DNA from 2 places in the Bradyrhizobium sp. USDA 3311 genome. Region 1 is predicted to be linked to the other one. Evidence: predicted binding sites of a transcription regulator. Region 1 holds the regulator's gene; the other holds the start of a gene.
The links. Region 1 encodes LexA, which represses DNA repair genes until DNA is damaged. Its sites were predicted from a motif close to TGTTCNNNNTGTGTTCNG; they were not measured.
Positions count from the first base shown of each region.

Region 1 (7,072 bases):
TGTCATCGGCCGGCACCGTCGCTGCGCCGGGCCTCAAGGTTGGAGATCGTGTCATCCAGGCCTCGTCACCCTCCCTCAATGGCAACGTGAACATCTTCGAAGCCGTCGTCACGGTCGATGATCAATTGCAACAATTCACCGCTTTCGGTGCTTCGACAGCGGTCACATTCGAAATCCTGGCGCTCCGCCTTTGACACGCCAGCCTCAAAACGAATTCGCCCGGGAGCGGTCATCCGCTCCCGGGCGATTATCTGGACGTCGTAGGATTTAGTTCGGCACCGCAGCCTTCGGCGCGGGCTTGGCCGCGACCGCATTCGCGGTGACGCCATGCAGGAAGTCGTAGGCCGCGTGCAGGGCCTTGTCGTCCTCCTCTTTCGGCGGGACGTAGGACTGCGATCCGGTCTGCTCGGTGCCGTCGGCAGCCTGCAGGTGGCCGCGCATCTGGGACTCCGCCATGGTATCCATCCGGCCCTTCAGCTCGGGCGGCACGTCCTGGAGGATCTCGATGTCGGGCGCAATGCCCTGGGCCTGGATCGAGCGGCCGGACGGCGTGTAGTAGCGCGCCGTGGTCAGCGCCAGCGCGCCATTGCCGGCGCCGAGCGGAATGATGGTCTGCACCGAGCCCTTGCCGAACGAGCGCGTGCCGATGATCGTGGCACGCTTGTGGTCATGCAGCGCGCCGGCGACGATCTCCGAGGCCGAAGCCGAGCCGCCATTGACCAGAACCACCAGCGGCTTGCCCTTGGTGAGGTCGCCGCCATGCGCGGTGAAGCGCTGGGTTTCCTCCGGATTGCGGCCGCGGGTCGAGACCACCTCGCCGCGCTGAAGGAACGCGCTCGACACCGACACGGCCTGGTCGAGCAAGCCGCCCGGATTGTTGCGCAGGTCCATCACATAGCCCGCGAGCTTCTCCTGCGGGATCTCCCTGGAGATCGCCGCGATCGCCTTCTTCAGGCCGTCGGTGGTCTGCTCGTTGAACGAGGTGACGCGGATATAGCCGATGTCGCCATTCTCGACGTGGAAGCGGACCGGCCGCACATGGATGATCTCGCGGGTGATCGCGATGTCGAGCGGGGCGTCGGCGCCCTTGCGCACGATGGTGAGCTTGGTCTTGGTGTCGACCGGGCCCTTCATCTTGTTGACGGCCTGCTCGAGCGTCATGCCCTGCACGGCATCGCCATCGATCTTGCTGATGAGATCGCCGGACATGATGCCGGCCTTGGACGCCGGCGTGTCGTCGATCGGCGAGACGACCTTGACCAGGCCCTCCTCCATCGTGACCTCGATGCCGAGCCCGCCGAACTCGCCGGAGGTGGTCTCCTGCATCTCGGTCCAGGCCTTGTCGTTCATGTAGCGCGAATGCGGATCGAGCGAGGTCACCATGCCGGTGATCGCGCCTTCGATCAGCTTGGCGTTGTCGGGCTTCTCGACATAGCTCGCCTTCACGCGCTCGAAGACTTCGCCGAACAAGTTGAGCTGTGAATAGGCATCATCCGCGCCCGCTGCCGCCCGTGCCGCCCATACTCCGCCGTGCGGACTAGCTACCAGAAGGGTCAAACACGCTCCGGTGAGCGCGCCCAGGGGGAACAGCAGGGTTTTCCGCATGGATAGGCTGGCCTTTTTGCTTGGCGGTTCTCTTGGGCTTGGGAGGCGCCATGCAAATGGCGATCCAGCCCGCTTCTCACAATACCATTCTGGTTTCTTCAAGGCCGGGACGCCGCGCCGGCGGGTACACCGTAAAAATCCCTTCGCCCGGACCTAAACTTTTGGCAACGTTCCGAAACCGTTTCATGCAAAGCAGGAATCGGTCGATCGCCCGCGCCTCGCAGCTATGCGATTTTAGGATGGTTTTGGAGAGCCGGACGGGTTAGGCGATGAAACAAGGCTTCAAATTCTCGGGAGGATAATAATGAACGAAAAACCCCGCATCCAGCCGGAAAGGAACGTCGAACTCGGCGCCAGCAGCGAGCCGTTCCAGAATCTGCACGAATTCATCCGCAAAGCACGCGCCAACCTCAACCAGAATGCCTGGGACTATATCGTCGGCGCCGCCGAGACCGAGACCACGATGCGCCGCAACCGGATGGCGCTGGACGAGCTCGCTTTTCGCCCGCGCGTGCTGCGCGACGTGCGCAAGGTGGATGGCTCCGTCGAGCAGTTCGGCCGCAGGATGCGCCTGCCGGTGGTGCTCGCCCCTGTCGGCGCGCTCGAGATCTTCGATCCGGATGGCGCCGCGAGCGTCGCGCGCGCCGCCGGCACCTTTGGGGCGGCGCACATGCTGAGCTCAGTGTCCGAGCCTGGCCTGGAGAAGACCGCCGCAGCCGCCCCCGACGCGCTGCGTCTCTACCAGCTCTATGTGCGCGGCGACGATGCCTTCGTCGCCGATGTCGTCAGCCGGGCCGAAAAGCACGCCTACGCCGCCTTCTGCCTGACCGTCGACACCGCCCATTACAGCCGTCGCGAACGCGACATCGCCAAGCGCTACGTTCGCGAGAGCCGCCTGCGCGCCACCGGCGGCGATTTCCAGAAAGGCCTGGAATGGCGGACCGTGAAGATGATCAAGGACAAGTTCAAGATTCCGCTGATCCTGAAAGGTATCGCCACCGCCGAGGACGCCCTGATCGCGCTCGATCACGGCGTCGAATGGATCTACGTCTCCAACCATGGCGGCCGCCAGCTCGATCACGGCCGCGGCGCCATGCATGTGCTGCCTGAGATCGTCGAGGCCGTGAAGGGCCGCGCCAAGATCATGGTCGATGGCGGCTTCGGCCGCGGCACCGACATCGTCAAGGCGATCGCGGCGGGCGCCGACCTCGTCGGCATCGGCCGGTTGCAATGCTGGGCGCTGGCGGCGGCCGGCGAAGCCGGCGTGACGCGGATGCTGGAGCTTCTGGAGGACGAGGTGCTGCGCTGCCTCGGCCTGTTGGGCGCCACCTCGTTCGCCGAGGTCAACAAGTCCTGCCTGCATCCGGCCACCGCGACGAACACGCCGAGCGTGTTCAGCGCGTTCCCGCTGTTCGACCACGAACCTTACCGGTACTGATCCGAAAGGACGCAATGACCTCGCTCTCTCCCGGCAGCGCGGATGCGCTTCTGTTCGACCTCGGGCGCGTCGTGCTCGACATCGATTTCTCCAAGGCGATCGCCTGCTGGGCGGGACACGCCGGCTGCAAGCCGGAGGCAATCGTTGCGCGCTATGTGCGCGACAGCGAGGCGTATCGGCTGCACGAGGTCGGCAAGATCAGCGACGAGGAGTATTTCGCCTCGCTACGGGCCTCGCTCGGGATCGGCATCTCGGATGCGCAATTCCTCGAGGGCTGGAACGCGATCTTCGCGGGTGAAATGCCCGATGTCGCGGAGCTGTTGCCGCGTGCGGCGAAGCAGATGCCGCTCTACGCCTTCTCCAACACCAACCAGCCGCATGTCGACCATTTCTCGAAGGAATACGCCGACCTGCTCGGCCATTTCCGCGAGCTGTACCTGTCGTCCAGCATCGGCCTGCGCAAGCCGGACGCGGCGGCGTTCGACCATGTCGTGGCGGCCATCGGTGTGCCCGCCAGGCGCATCGTGTTCTTCGATGACCTCGCCGAAAACGTCGAGGGAGCGCGAGCGCGCGGATTGACCGCGGTGCATGTGACCTCGCCCCGCGATGTCGGCGACGCGCTCGAGGCGCTGGGAATCTGATCGAGACGCATCGGCCGGCGGGTGAAACCGGGGAGCTCCCGGAACCGATCTAGCCGAGATGAGGAACCAAATCGCTTTGTACATTTTTATACAGAGTTCCGGGAACGGAATGCCCGCTTCCGGACTCTTGAGTCCGTTGGGACTTCTACAGACGGACGTATCATCGTGTTGGGCAAAACCTACCTCACCAAACAAGCCTCTCTTCTGCTCGAATTCGCCAGAACGACTTCGGATTCTGACCTCTCCGCCAAGCTGATCAGCAAGGCCGCCGACCTGAAATCCCAGGCCGATCCGCTGCCCGACAAGGATCAAGGCCCCAAGCCCCCTGACGTGGCTCCCGACGTGGCGCCGGACCTCCGTCCGGACCGCCAGACCGGTCGATGACCGATGCTGGCCGTGGCTCCCGTCATTGTCGTCCTTGCCATGGCCACGCTCGTTCCCGTCTTTCTCGTCCGTCAGATCATGCCGCGGCAGAGCTGACGGTCCCTCATGACTGGACGGATCAAGCAGGATAAATCCTGATCCGGTCCCATTTTGCTTCATCGCCCGCGCTCGGCTAGAACTCTTGCCGCCCATTCGTCCAGACTTTCCGAGCAGGAGTTTCGCCGTGGCCTTGATGCCGGTTTCTGACGCGCTCGCCGCGGTGCTGGCCGGTGCGGAGCCGCTGCCTGAAGAGATGATTCCCCTCGACGAGGCCTACCACCGCGTGCTCGCGCGCGACGTCGCGGCGCGGCGTACCCAGCCGCCCGAGGCGATGTCGGCCATGGACGGCTACGCCGTGCGCGCAGCCGATGCGGCCAGGGTCGACGCGCAGCTCACCATGATCGGCGAGGTCGCGGCGGGCCGGCCGTTCGCGGGAGCGGTCGGCGCCGGCGAAGCGGTGCGAATCTTCACCGGCGGCGTCGTTCCCGCCGGCGCGGACGCGGTCGTGATCCAGGAGGATACGGTCGCCGAGGGCAAGCGCATCACGATCAAGGAAGCCGCTATCGCCGGTCGGCACATCCGGCCCGCCGGCGTCGACTTCCGCGAGGGCGACGTGCTCCTGCGCAAGGGAACCCGGCTCACCGAGCGCGACCTCGCGCTCGCCGCCGGGATGAACCACCCAGACCTCCCCATCCGCCGCCGTCCGAAGGTCGCGATCCTCGCCACCGGCGACGAGCTGGTGATGCCGGGCACCACGCCGGGCCCCGGCCAGATCGTCTATTCCAACGGCTATGCCCTGCACGCCCTCGCCCGCCGGGAGGGCGCAGATACCATCGACCTCGGCGTTGCCGCCGATACGCTGGAGGCCACCACAGCCGGCATCCGCCGTGCCCGAGAGAGCGGCGCCGACATCCTGATCACGATCGGCGGCGCCTCGGTCGGCGACCACGATCTGGTCCAGCAGGCGCTGAAGACCGAAGGCATTGCGATGGCGTTCTGGAAGATCGCGATGCGGCCGGGCAAGCCGATGATGCAAGGCCGGCTAGGGGCGATGGGTGTGATCGGCCTGCCCGGCAATCCCGTGTCGTCCTATGTGTGCGGCTTCCTGTTCATGGTGCCGTTGATTCGCGCCCTGTCGGGCCGCGCCGTGATTCACCATCGTCGCGAGCGCGCCGTGCTCGGCCGCGATGTCGGTGCCAATGACCAGCGCGAGGACTATCTTCGTGCGCGCCTGGAGCGGCGCGACGACGGCATGCTTGTCGCCCTTCCCGTCAATCATCAGGATTCCTCGCTGCTTGCGAATCTCGCTGCGGCGCAGGCACTTCTCGTGCGCGCGCCGTTCGCGCCGAAGGCCGAGGCAGGCGCGCCTTGCGAGGTGCTGCGACTGCCCGCCTGAACGCACTGGTCCTGCGCGTTCCGCGAACTTTGTCGCGTTCACGGTAAATTAAGCAGTTGCGGAACACATATCGAACATATAGTGTCCGTTCATGATTTGTTTCGAGCATCTGGCGGCTCGCCGCTGAATTCACCGTCTCGGAATCGAACGACATCAACCGGGGGATTTGGTCGAGATGTTAACGCGCAAACAATACGAGCTTCTGCGATTCATCAGCGAGCGTTTGAAGGAAAGCGGTGTGCCGCCCTCCTTCGACGAGATGAAGGACGCGCTCGACCTGCGCTCGAAGTCAGGCATCCATCGCCTGATCACCGCACTGGAGGAGCGCGGCTTCATCCGGCGCCTGCCCAACCGGGCCCGCGCGATCGAGGTGATCAAGTTGCCCGAGCTGCAGGCCGCCGCTGGCAACCGCCGTGGCTTCACGCCGAGCGTCATCGAGGGCAATCTCGGCAAGGTGCGAGCGAGCTCCAGCGCGGACGAGGGCGAACGCCCCGTTGCGGTGCCGGTGATGGGCCGTATCGCGGCCGGCACGCCGATCGAAGCGTTGCAGACCCGCAGCCACACCATCAGCGTACCGCCCGACATGCTCGGCTCGGGCGAGCACTACGCGCTCGAAGTGCGCGGCGACTCGATGGTCGAAGCCGGCATCCTCGACGGCGACATGGCGCTGATCCAGCGCAATGAGAGCGCCGACACCGGCGACATCGTGGTGGCGCTGATCGACGACGAGGAAGCGACGCTGAAGCGCTTCCGCCGCCGCGGCGCCTCGATCGCGCTCGAGCCCGCCAATGCGGCCTATGAGGTCCGCATCCTGCCGCCCAACCGGGTGAAGATTCAGGGCAAGCTGATCGGCCTGTACCGGAAGTACTGAGCGTGATCCGGACTGGAGGGCCGCGTTAGCACAAAGTGCGCAGCGGTTTTCCCTCGCGACAAGCGCAGGACGCGCTTGCGCGGAGATCATGCTCAAACAATCACCTAAAGCGCGGCCCGCCGGTTGGCGACCCGCGCGTTGACGATTGTCCGCTCCGGCTGGATAGTCTTTCTGGTTTTGCTCAGATTATCCGGCCCCTCTCTAGCGCTACATCCTCGCGACGCCGCACGAAGCCCTCATCGCTTCGTGGCCCTGGAGATCGAGGAGGCAATCAATGCGCAAGATCGTTTTGAGCACCGTCACGGTGGCGCTGATCGCAGCATCCGCGTCGGCATCGCAAGCCTTCGCCGCGCAGTCGCACCATGCCCGCAAGGCAACGCCGACGACGGCGAGCGAGCAATTGCGCAACGCCGTCGCGCAGCCGTCGCAACCCGCCTGGCAATATTCGGGCTGGTCGGCACCTGCTGGTCGCTGACGAAGATGCACGCCAAATGCACGGAAGCGGTTTTTGTTCCTGACGCATTTGAAAAAGATATTGTGATGGCAGCCTGCGAAGCCAAGCCGCAGATTTGCCTACAACCGAGAAGACGCTAACATGCTTCCACTCTGATAGAGGCCAGTGCCTCCGAAGGAGGCGCGGGTCGCTATCCCTGAATGAGGAGCACCCGATGTGTGACTACAGCCTGCATGCCGTCGCG
Region 1 is NZ_JBSSFI010000001.1:5,632,485-5,639,556, reverse strand. It holds gene ACVWW6_RS26955 (hypothetical protein) at 1-194, shown strand, start outside; gene ACVWW6_RS26950 (S41 family peptidase) at 268-1,605, opposite strand; gene ACVWW6_RS26945 (alpha-hydroxy acid oxidase) at 1,910-3,043, shown strand; gene ACVWW6_RS26940 (HAD family hydrolase) at 3,058-3,684, shown strand; gene ACVWW6_RS26935 (hypothetical protein) at 3,850-4,068, shown strand; gene ACVWW6_RS26930 (molybdopterin molybdotransferase MoeA) at 4,292-5,503, shown strand; gene lexA (transcriptional repressor LexA) at 5,679-6,374, shown strand; gene ACVWW6_RS26920 (hypothetical protein) at 6,649-6,849, shown strand; gene ACVWW6_RS26915 (hypothetical protein) at 7,043-7,072, shown strand, end outside.

Region 2 (7,072 bases), 880 kb from region 1:
GACATCGAAGCACGGCACGAGCACGCCGTCAGCGAAGAGGACCGCGTGAACTGGCTGAGGCGTCTTGCGTTACGTTGGGGTGTACGGAAGTTCTCGCTGGTCTGTCCGCATTGCCGGCATCCGGCGTCGTCCCCGACATTCAGGCGCGGCCGCTTCATGCTCGGTGACGAGACGCTCGTCTGCGAAGAGTGCGGCGAGGCCAGCCTCGTCACCTTCTGGCGCTTCGAAGGATTGTCGTGCTGCTCCGATCGCACCGAGCCGATGCGGGGCGCGCCGCTGTCCAACGCGCGGCACTGACTGACGATCCCGATCGAACGGGAAGAGTCCAGGCCCGCCGCGATGCGGGCCCCGGCATGTGCCTTGCTTGGCCTCGTGACGGCAAGCAACATGGGCGCGTCATGCTCGGCATTCCCCGCCGCTACAGTCATTTCGTCTTCGGTGTCCTCCAGTCCGGACTGACCTCGCTGATCGCGGCGGGGATCGCCAGCCTGCCCGCTGACGGCGCGATGCTGTTCGCCCGGCACTGGATGGTGTCATGGCTGATTGCATGGGCCGCGATGCTGCCCGTGGTGCTGCTGGCGGCGCCCGCGATCCGCGCCTTCTCGCTGCGGCTGACGCGGGAGGAGAGGGGCTCGTGAACCGGCCGGCGTGAAAAAAACCCGCCCGGGGAGAGCCAGGCGGGTCAGAGGTTATTGGAGGCTGAGGTGCTGGGCTGCAACACCATAAGCCCGACGACCCTAGCGGGCTGAGCTTACGACAGCCTGACAAGTCCGCGAATCGAATCCTGGCCGGCGCCCACCCATGCCCGCAAACAGAAAACCCCGCTCGGGGGTGAGCGGGGTCGTCGGTTGGGTATGGAGGCCCGGTGTTGGTCCACCGGGCGGGACGACATTAGGCGATCAGGCTTACGGGTGCCTGACGGCGGCATCGAGGCCCGCGCGGGAGAGAGCCGCAGACTGGCCCCGCACCGGTCCCAATTTGGTCACCCGATCGCAACACTCGAGCCACAGCCGCAAGCGAGATTCCGCAAGGTCCGGTGCTGCCATGGGGGAAACGTGGCACGCCGGCAACGGGGTGGCATCATGGATAACGTAGAGCGGTCGTTCGCCGCCGCGACGGCGATTGGCTTCGTCGTGCTGGTGATCGGCATCGGGCTGCTGGCGCTGATGTAGGTCCGGCCGGCATGCGCGGGTGGGGAGATGGCAGCGGGGCAAGGCCGGCATGCGCCGGCGGCTGGCACTGTCTTTCAAGAAATTGGAAAACAACCCCATGCACAGTAGGCGGGCTGGGGATTTCGCTGTTCGATCAATGATTTAGAAGTAGTATCTAGGTACCTTTCGCGCGCAATCGGCCGTGAGGCGGGCATGGCCGACGCGTGATGCCGGGCTCGCTAATGAACCTTGATCACGTCCAGGGGCAGGTGGAGCTCGGCGGCACGCTCCTGGCGATCCCTCTTGCGGAACTCGTTTTCCTTCCGCTCGAACTTGACCATCTCCTCATGCGCCGCCTCGAGCAGATGATTGCGCCTGGTTGCATCCTGGTGCGCGTTTTCCGTCATGACCGAGATCCCCACTGTTGCGGTCCAATCCAGAGAAGCCGCAGACCGCGAAAAGGTTCGATGCCGCAAGATTGCGGAAGCATGACGGCGCCCTGCTCATGCGCCTTTGATGCACGTCAGCTTGAGTCGAAAAAGGACGCTCTTGCTCCAGCTCCGGGCTGGTGCAGTACGATGAGATCGCGAACGGATTGCGCTGGCTGCCTCGCTCGCCCATTTCGAAAAGGCCGCCTTGAGGGAGCGCGGCGACGAAGCGGCAGAACCAAATTAGGCCCGTGTGAAACCTGGAAGGCCGCCAACCGAGGGAGCCTTCAAGATGGAGTCGATCTTCCAATGGCGTACTGGGTGAAGCGCATTTGTCTCAAGAGCGGAGAACTGGTGACGGAGCGCGAGCTTCGGGTCGACGAAAATCTGTTCCAGGGCGAGGCACCCGTCGTTGGCGACACGATCAAGGTCATGTGCCGCGGCCGTTCATTCGACGCGAGGGTTATCTGGGGCAACTGGCCGGGCCACAATGAAGGCAGGCCGTTGGACGTGGTCGTTCCTCTTCGGGTTGAAGAGATCTGACCGAAGCGGTCTCACTGCCGCCTGCTGATATCGAAGACGAACCTGACCTGCATCACAGGGCCATGCGTGTCCCTGACTTCAATCGACATCCTGTGACTTTGCGCGCCTTTGAAGTTTTGCACGGAGTCCCACGAGAGGCCGGCGAGCGCGCGGGCGGCTTCTTCCTGCACCGCGAGCAGGTCTCGCAATTCTACACCTTCTTCGTCGGGAACAATCTCGTCCCCGTCGCGCAGGTCGAAGTAATAGATGGCCATCGCAGGCGCTCTCCAGAATGCAGGCGGGAGCGCGCATCTCTCTCAGTCACCGGCGCCTACGGCAGAGCCCCGGCCGGTGATGGGGGACAATGAGTTGGCTGCCAGTTGGTTGCAGCCTTCAATCCGGCGGTTGCAGTCCGGGCGATCTCAGCCACTCGCTGATGTGAGCGCCGATCTCGGCTTGCCGGGCTTTGCGGATTGTACGCTCACGCTCGATGCCTGGTGGAAGCGATCTGGCTTCCGCATGGAGTCGTTGCGCTTGTTCGGCAAGGCGCTCTTCAAGGGACGTGGTGTGCTTGACATGGCGTCGCTGCATGGCGCTGCTCCTTTCCGGAGGAGACGGGAGCGCTGGTGGCGTTCTCATCACCGATCAAAGCCAGGGGGCGCGCGGTGACGGCACAGTCTGACATGTCCTCTGCCGGACACATGGTCAATCTTGACCACCTCGGGAAAAGTCAACGAAAGCAAATCAGCCTCCGCGATCTTCAAACCGGCCGCTGACGCCGGCCACTGCCACGGCCTTAACTCGAGGCGAGTGGCTTGGACGGTTCCTTGCCGCTCCTGCCAGTACCAAAATCCGGGTGCTGTCCAATTGGGACACCCGCAATACCGAATTGGGACACTCGAGGGATGCCCCTTTTGAGCAGTCACGACTTCCCGCTAACGGGCATAGGCTGAATTGGCCCACCGGACGGATCCAGCCCCAGTCCGGAGAGCAGGCGGCCCCACCGCGCATCCAGCGAGGCGGGGCCGCTGCATGTGGGGCACTCGCTTGCAAATCCTGACTAAGCCGATTGCCCCATCGCCCGGGGATGGCGCCCTGGTGCATGTTGATGCGCCTGGGCCGGCGGTAGCCTTGGCTGGCCCGGTACCTTGGCCCCAGCTCCCCGTTCCCCTTGAGTTGGGGCCTTTTGCTGTCCGCAAATAAAAACGCCGCCCGCTCAAATATGGCGCGGGCGGCGGCTTTCCAGCCCCAGGGGGGATGATGCAAAACCCCGGTAATCCTTCGTCTGCACACCCTATGCCAAGGTTCATTGTGCCGGAGCAGGACACCAGCGGAGGGGGAATCAGGACCCAATTCGGTTTAATGGCGATCGAACTCCAGAAGGACCCCAACGTCATTCAGCCCGGGACACTGTGAATCAGCGAAGAAGCCGCCGACAAACAGGGCTACTGGCCGCCAGCTGAGGCGGCCTTTATTTCTAGGGATCTGAGCAAAACCGAACATGCAGGATCGCCGAAACGGTTCATGCTGAGGTCATGACCGCAAAAGCGAAAAAGCTCACCCATGAAGAGTTCGCCTCTTTGCTCGCGGTCGGTCATGCGGCTGCAAATAGCGCTGCGCCTGCGATCCCTGCCAAACATCGCGCCCGATTGATCGCGCTAGGCTACATGGTCTTTCTTCAGGGCAGGCTGCGAATGACCACGCCGGGACGAATCCGGATCTATGCCGGGCAACTCGATACCTGAGGCGTGCCTTGCGCCTACGCTGGCTTTGGCGGTTGAAGCCCCGGCGATGTGAGCCACTCGCTCATGTGCGAGCCGATCTCGGCTTGGCGGGCTTTGCGCAGGAGGTCCTCTCGTTGAGGACCATGGGGGAGGGCTTTGGCCCGTTCGCGGAGACGTTTCGCTTCTTCGGAAAGTCGCTCCTCAAGAGGGACGGTTTGCGTGAAACGACGGCGCTGCCTCATGACACAACCTCGTCTTGGTCTCTACGGGTCCTAACCGCAGGGTTTGAGTTCTTGCGAGCTTAATATGCAGTCAGCCTGCCTTCTGTTCCAAAGTGAACGTTTCAGGGTGTTCTTCTGGTGGCCAGGGTGTTCTTCTGGCGGAACGCCCCGGCCCTTATACGCTACACCCATAACGAGTTAATCCTAAACGCGCATGAACAGGTTGTGTCCGATCAAGAACAAATTAGGACATTTCCGAATTCAGCTTAGGACACTGGGGGTTAAATACGGACAGTACCGAAGTCCGCAAAAGAACATATTGCGAACCAGGAACAAATAGGGTACATTGCTTTTATCGCCGGCCCGCCTCGCCAATCGTTTGTCCCCCTAGCGAATCCTCGCCATAAGGAGCACGACCCAATGTCCGCAACTGCCCTGCGTATCGTCGAAGGATCTTCCATGGACAAGAGTAAAGCTCTGGCCGCCGCGCTCTCCCAGATCGAGCGCCAGTTCGGCAAGGGCTCGGTGATGAAGCTCGGCAAGAACGACCGGTCGATGGATGTCGAGGCGGTGTCCTCCGGTTCCCTCGGGCTCGACATTGCGCTCGGCATCGGCGGCCTGCCGAAGGGGCGCGTCGTGGAAATCTACGGGCCGGAATCCTCGGGCAAGACCACGCTGGCGCTGCACACGGTGGCGGAAGCGCAGAAGAAGGGCGGCATCTGTGCCTTCATCGACGCCGAGCACGCGCTCGACCCGGTCTATGCGCGCAAGCTGGGCGTCAACATCGACGAGCTGCTGATTTCGCAGCCGGACACCGGCGAGCAGGCGCTGGAAATCTGCGACACGCTGGTGCGCTCGGGTGCGGTGGACGTTCTGGTGGTCGATTCGGTCGCGGCGCTGGTGCCGAAGGCCGAGCTCGAGGGCGAGATGGGCGATGCGCTGCCGGGACTTCAAGCGCGGTTGATGAGCCAGGCGCTGCGCAAGCTGACGGCGTCCATCAACAAGTCCCACACCATGGTGATCTTCATCAACCAGATCCGCATGAAGATCGGTGTGATGTATGGCTCACCGGAGACCACCACCGGCGGCAACGCGCTGAAGTTCTACGCCTCCGTCCGCCTCGACATCCGCCGCATCGGCGCGATCAAGGAGCGCGACGAAGTGGTCGGCAACACCACGCGCGTCAAGGTGGTGAAGAACAAGCTGGCGCCGCCCTTCAAGCAGGTCGAGTTCGACATCATGTACGGCGAGGGCGTTTCCAAGATGGGCGAGATCCTCGATCTCGGCGTCAAGGCCGGCATCGTCGAAAAGTCCGGCGCCTGGTTCTCCTATGACAGCCAGCGCCTCGGCCAGGGCCGCGAGAACTCGAAAGCGTTCCTGAAGGCCAACCCCGACATCACCGCCAAGATCGAGACCGCGATCCGCCAGAACTCCGGCCTGATCGCCGAGCAGATTCTGGCCGGCACCCCTGAGCGCGACGCCGACGGCGAGGAGCCGGCGGACGAGTAAGTCTTAACGCGGAGAGTTTTTCGCGAGGAGCGGGCACTGAGGACGTTGAGTTGCCGACGTCTTCGGGGCCCGTTTCGTTTTGCGTGGGGGCGGGCGCATCGACGATGAAGCGTATGATCCTGACCAGTTCATCCGGCGTCGGTCTCACCTACGCGGACCGCGCCGACATGGTTGTTCCGCTCATCTTTCGGTTCGTGTCGGGGCCGCTGCCGACGTCGCATCACCTCCAGGCCTATCTCACGGGAGGCTCTTTCAGAGGCGATCCGGAGGTGCGTTGGTCCGATCTTGTTGCCCGGTCTCCCGACACTGGTCTCGCGCACAAGGAGCTCCCGCTGGTTTGGTTCTGCGAGACCTATGGCGTCGAGCTCATCGAGCTGTGGTTTGATCCCAGCCCGAACAATCAATTGCAGTTGGTCTGGATCCTCGATTATCTCCGCGCCGAACCCTACATGGCCGAGCGCCTGAAATTGCGACTGGTCGATTTCGATTTGCTCGGAGCAGACGTCGCGGGGCTTCGCGAGCGTACCGTGCGGGCGCTCGATGTGACGGAGCGCGACTTCGAGGTCGCCCGCATGGCTTGGGAGGCCTACCGGGCGCCAACGCCGGAGTTCTGTTCCGGATTGCTCGGCAGGGATTTCCCCAGGCTACCCTTCCTGAAGCCGGCGATGGAAGAATTGCTGGCAGAACTGCCGTCACCAATCACCGGACTGGGTGCGACGGAAGCGCGGCTTCTCGAATTGATTGCGAGGGGACACAACCGTACCAGGGAGCTGTTTCAGCCGGGCGGCCTGCTCGAAACACGTGTGTACGACCAGTGGGAGCTCGGCCCTTTGCTCGAAGGGCTTGCGTCCGGTCCGATGCCGGCGGTCGCCGGTCTCGATCCGAAGCTCGCGACGCTTGCCCCGCACGATGCGCGAGGTCGCAACGCCGCCTTTCGCCGGAGCCGGCTGTTGCTGACGGAGTTCGGCAAAGCGGTGCTTGCGGGCCGGGAAGACTTCCGCAGCCACAATCCGATCCGGCGCTGGTGGGGCGGCACGCTTCTGACCAACGAACGGCTCTGGCGCTGGGACGGGCAAAGTCGTTCGCTGGTGGCGCCTTAAGCTAGGTTGTAGGATGGGTAGAGGGCAGAGCCGTAAGGTGGGCAAAGGCGCGCGAGAGCCGTGCCCACCATATCTCAATGTGCACAAATGTGGTGGGCACGCTCTGCTTTGCCCACCCTACGAAACTTCCGTCGCGTCTTACTCCGCCGCTTCCGCGTAGTCGCTCACCGGTGGGCACGAGCACACCAAATTGCGGTCGCCATAGACGTTGTCGACGCGTCCGACCGGGCTCCAGTATTTGTCGGTGCGCGAGACGCCGTCGGGGAAGCAGCCCTCGGCACGGCTATAGGCGCGGGCCCACGCATCGTCCGCGATGTCGTGCACGGTGTGCGGGGCGTGGCGCAAGGGCGAGGCCTCGATCTTGAAGCGGCCGGCCTCGACCTCGGCGATCTCCTTCCGGATCGCGATCATGGCGTC
Region 2 is NZ_JBSSFI010000001.1:4,752,123-4,759,194, forward strand. It holds gene ACVWW6_RS22505 (hypothetical protein) at 46-297, shown strand; gene ACVWW6_RS22510 (DUF2798 domain-containing protein) at 399-638, shown strand; gene ACVWW6_RS22515 (hypothetical protein) at 1,391-1,558, opposite strand; gene ACVWW6_RS22520 (hypothetical protein) at 1,889-2,122, shown strand; gene ACVWW6_RS22525 (DUF6894 family protein) at 2,134-2,376, opposite strand; gene ACVWW6_RS22530 (hypothetical protein) at 3,637-3,846, shown strand; gene recA (recombinase RecA) at 4,467-5,555, shown strand; gene ACVWW6_RS22540 (hypothetical protein) at 5,606-6,655, shown strand; gene gcvP (aminomethyl-transferring glycine dehydrogenase) at 6,794-7,072, opposite strand, start outside.
Region 2: a site for LexA is predicted at 4,375-4,392, ahead of recA (recombinase RecA). Genes of this name have one in related genera too.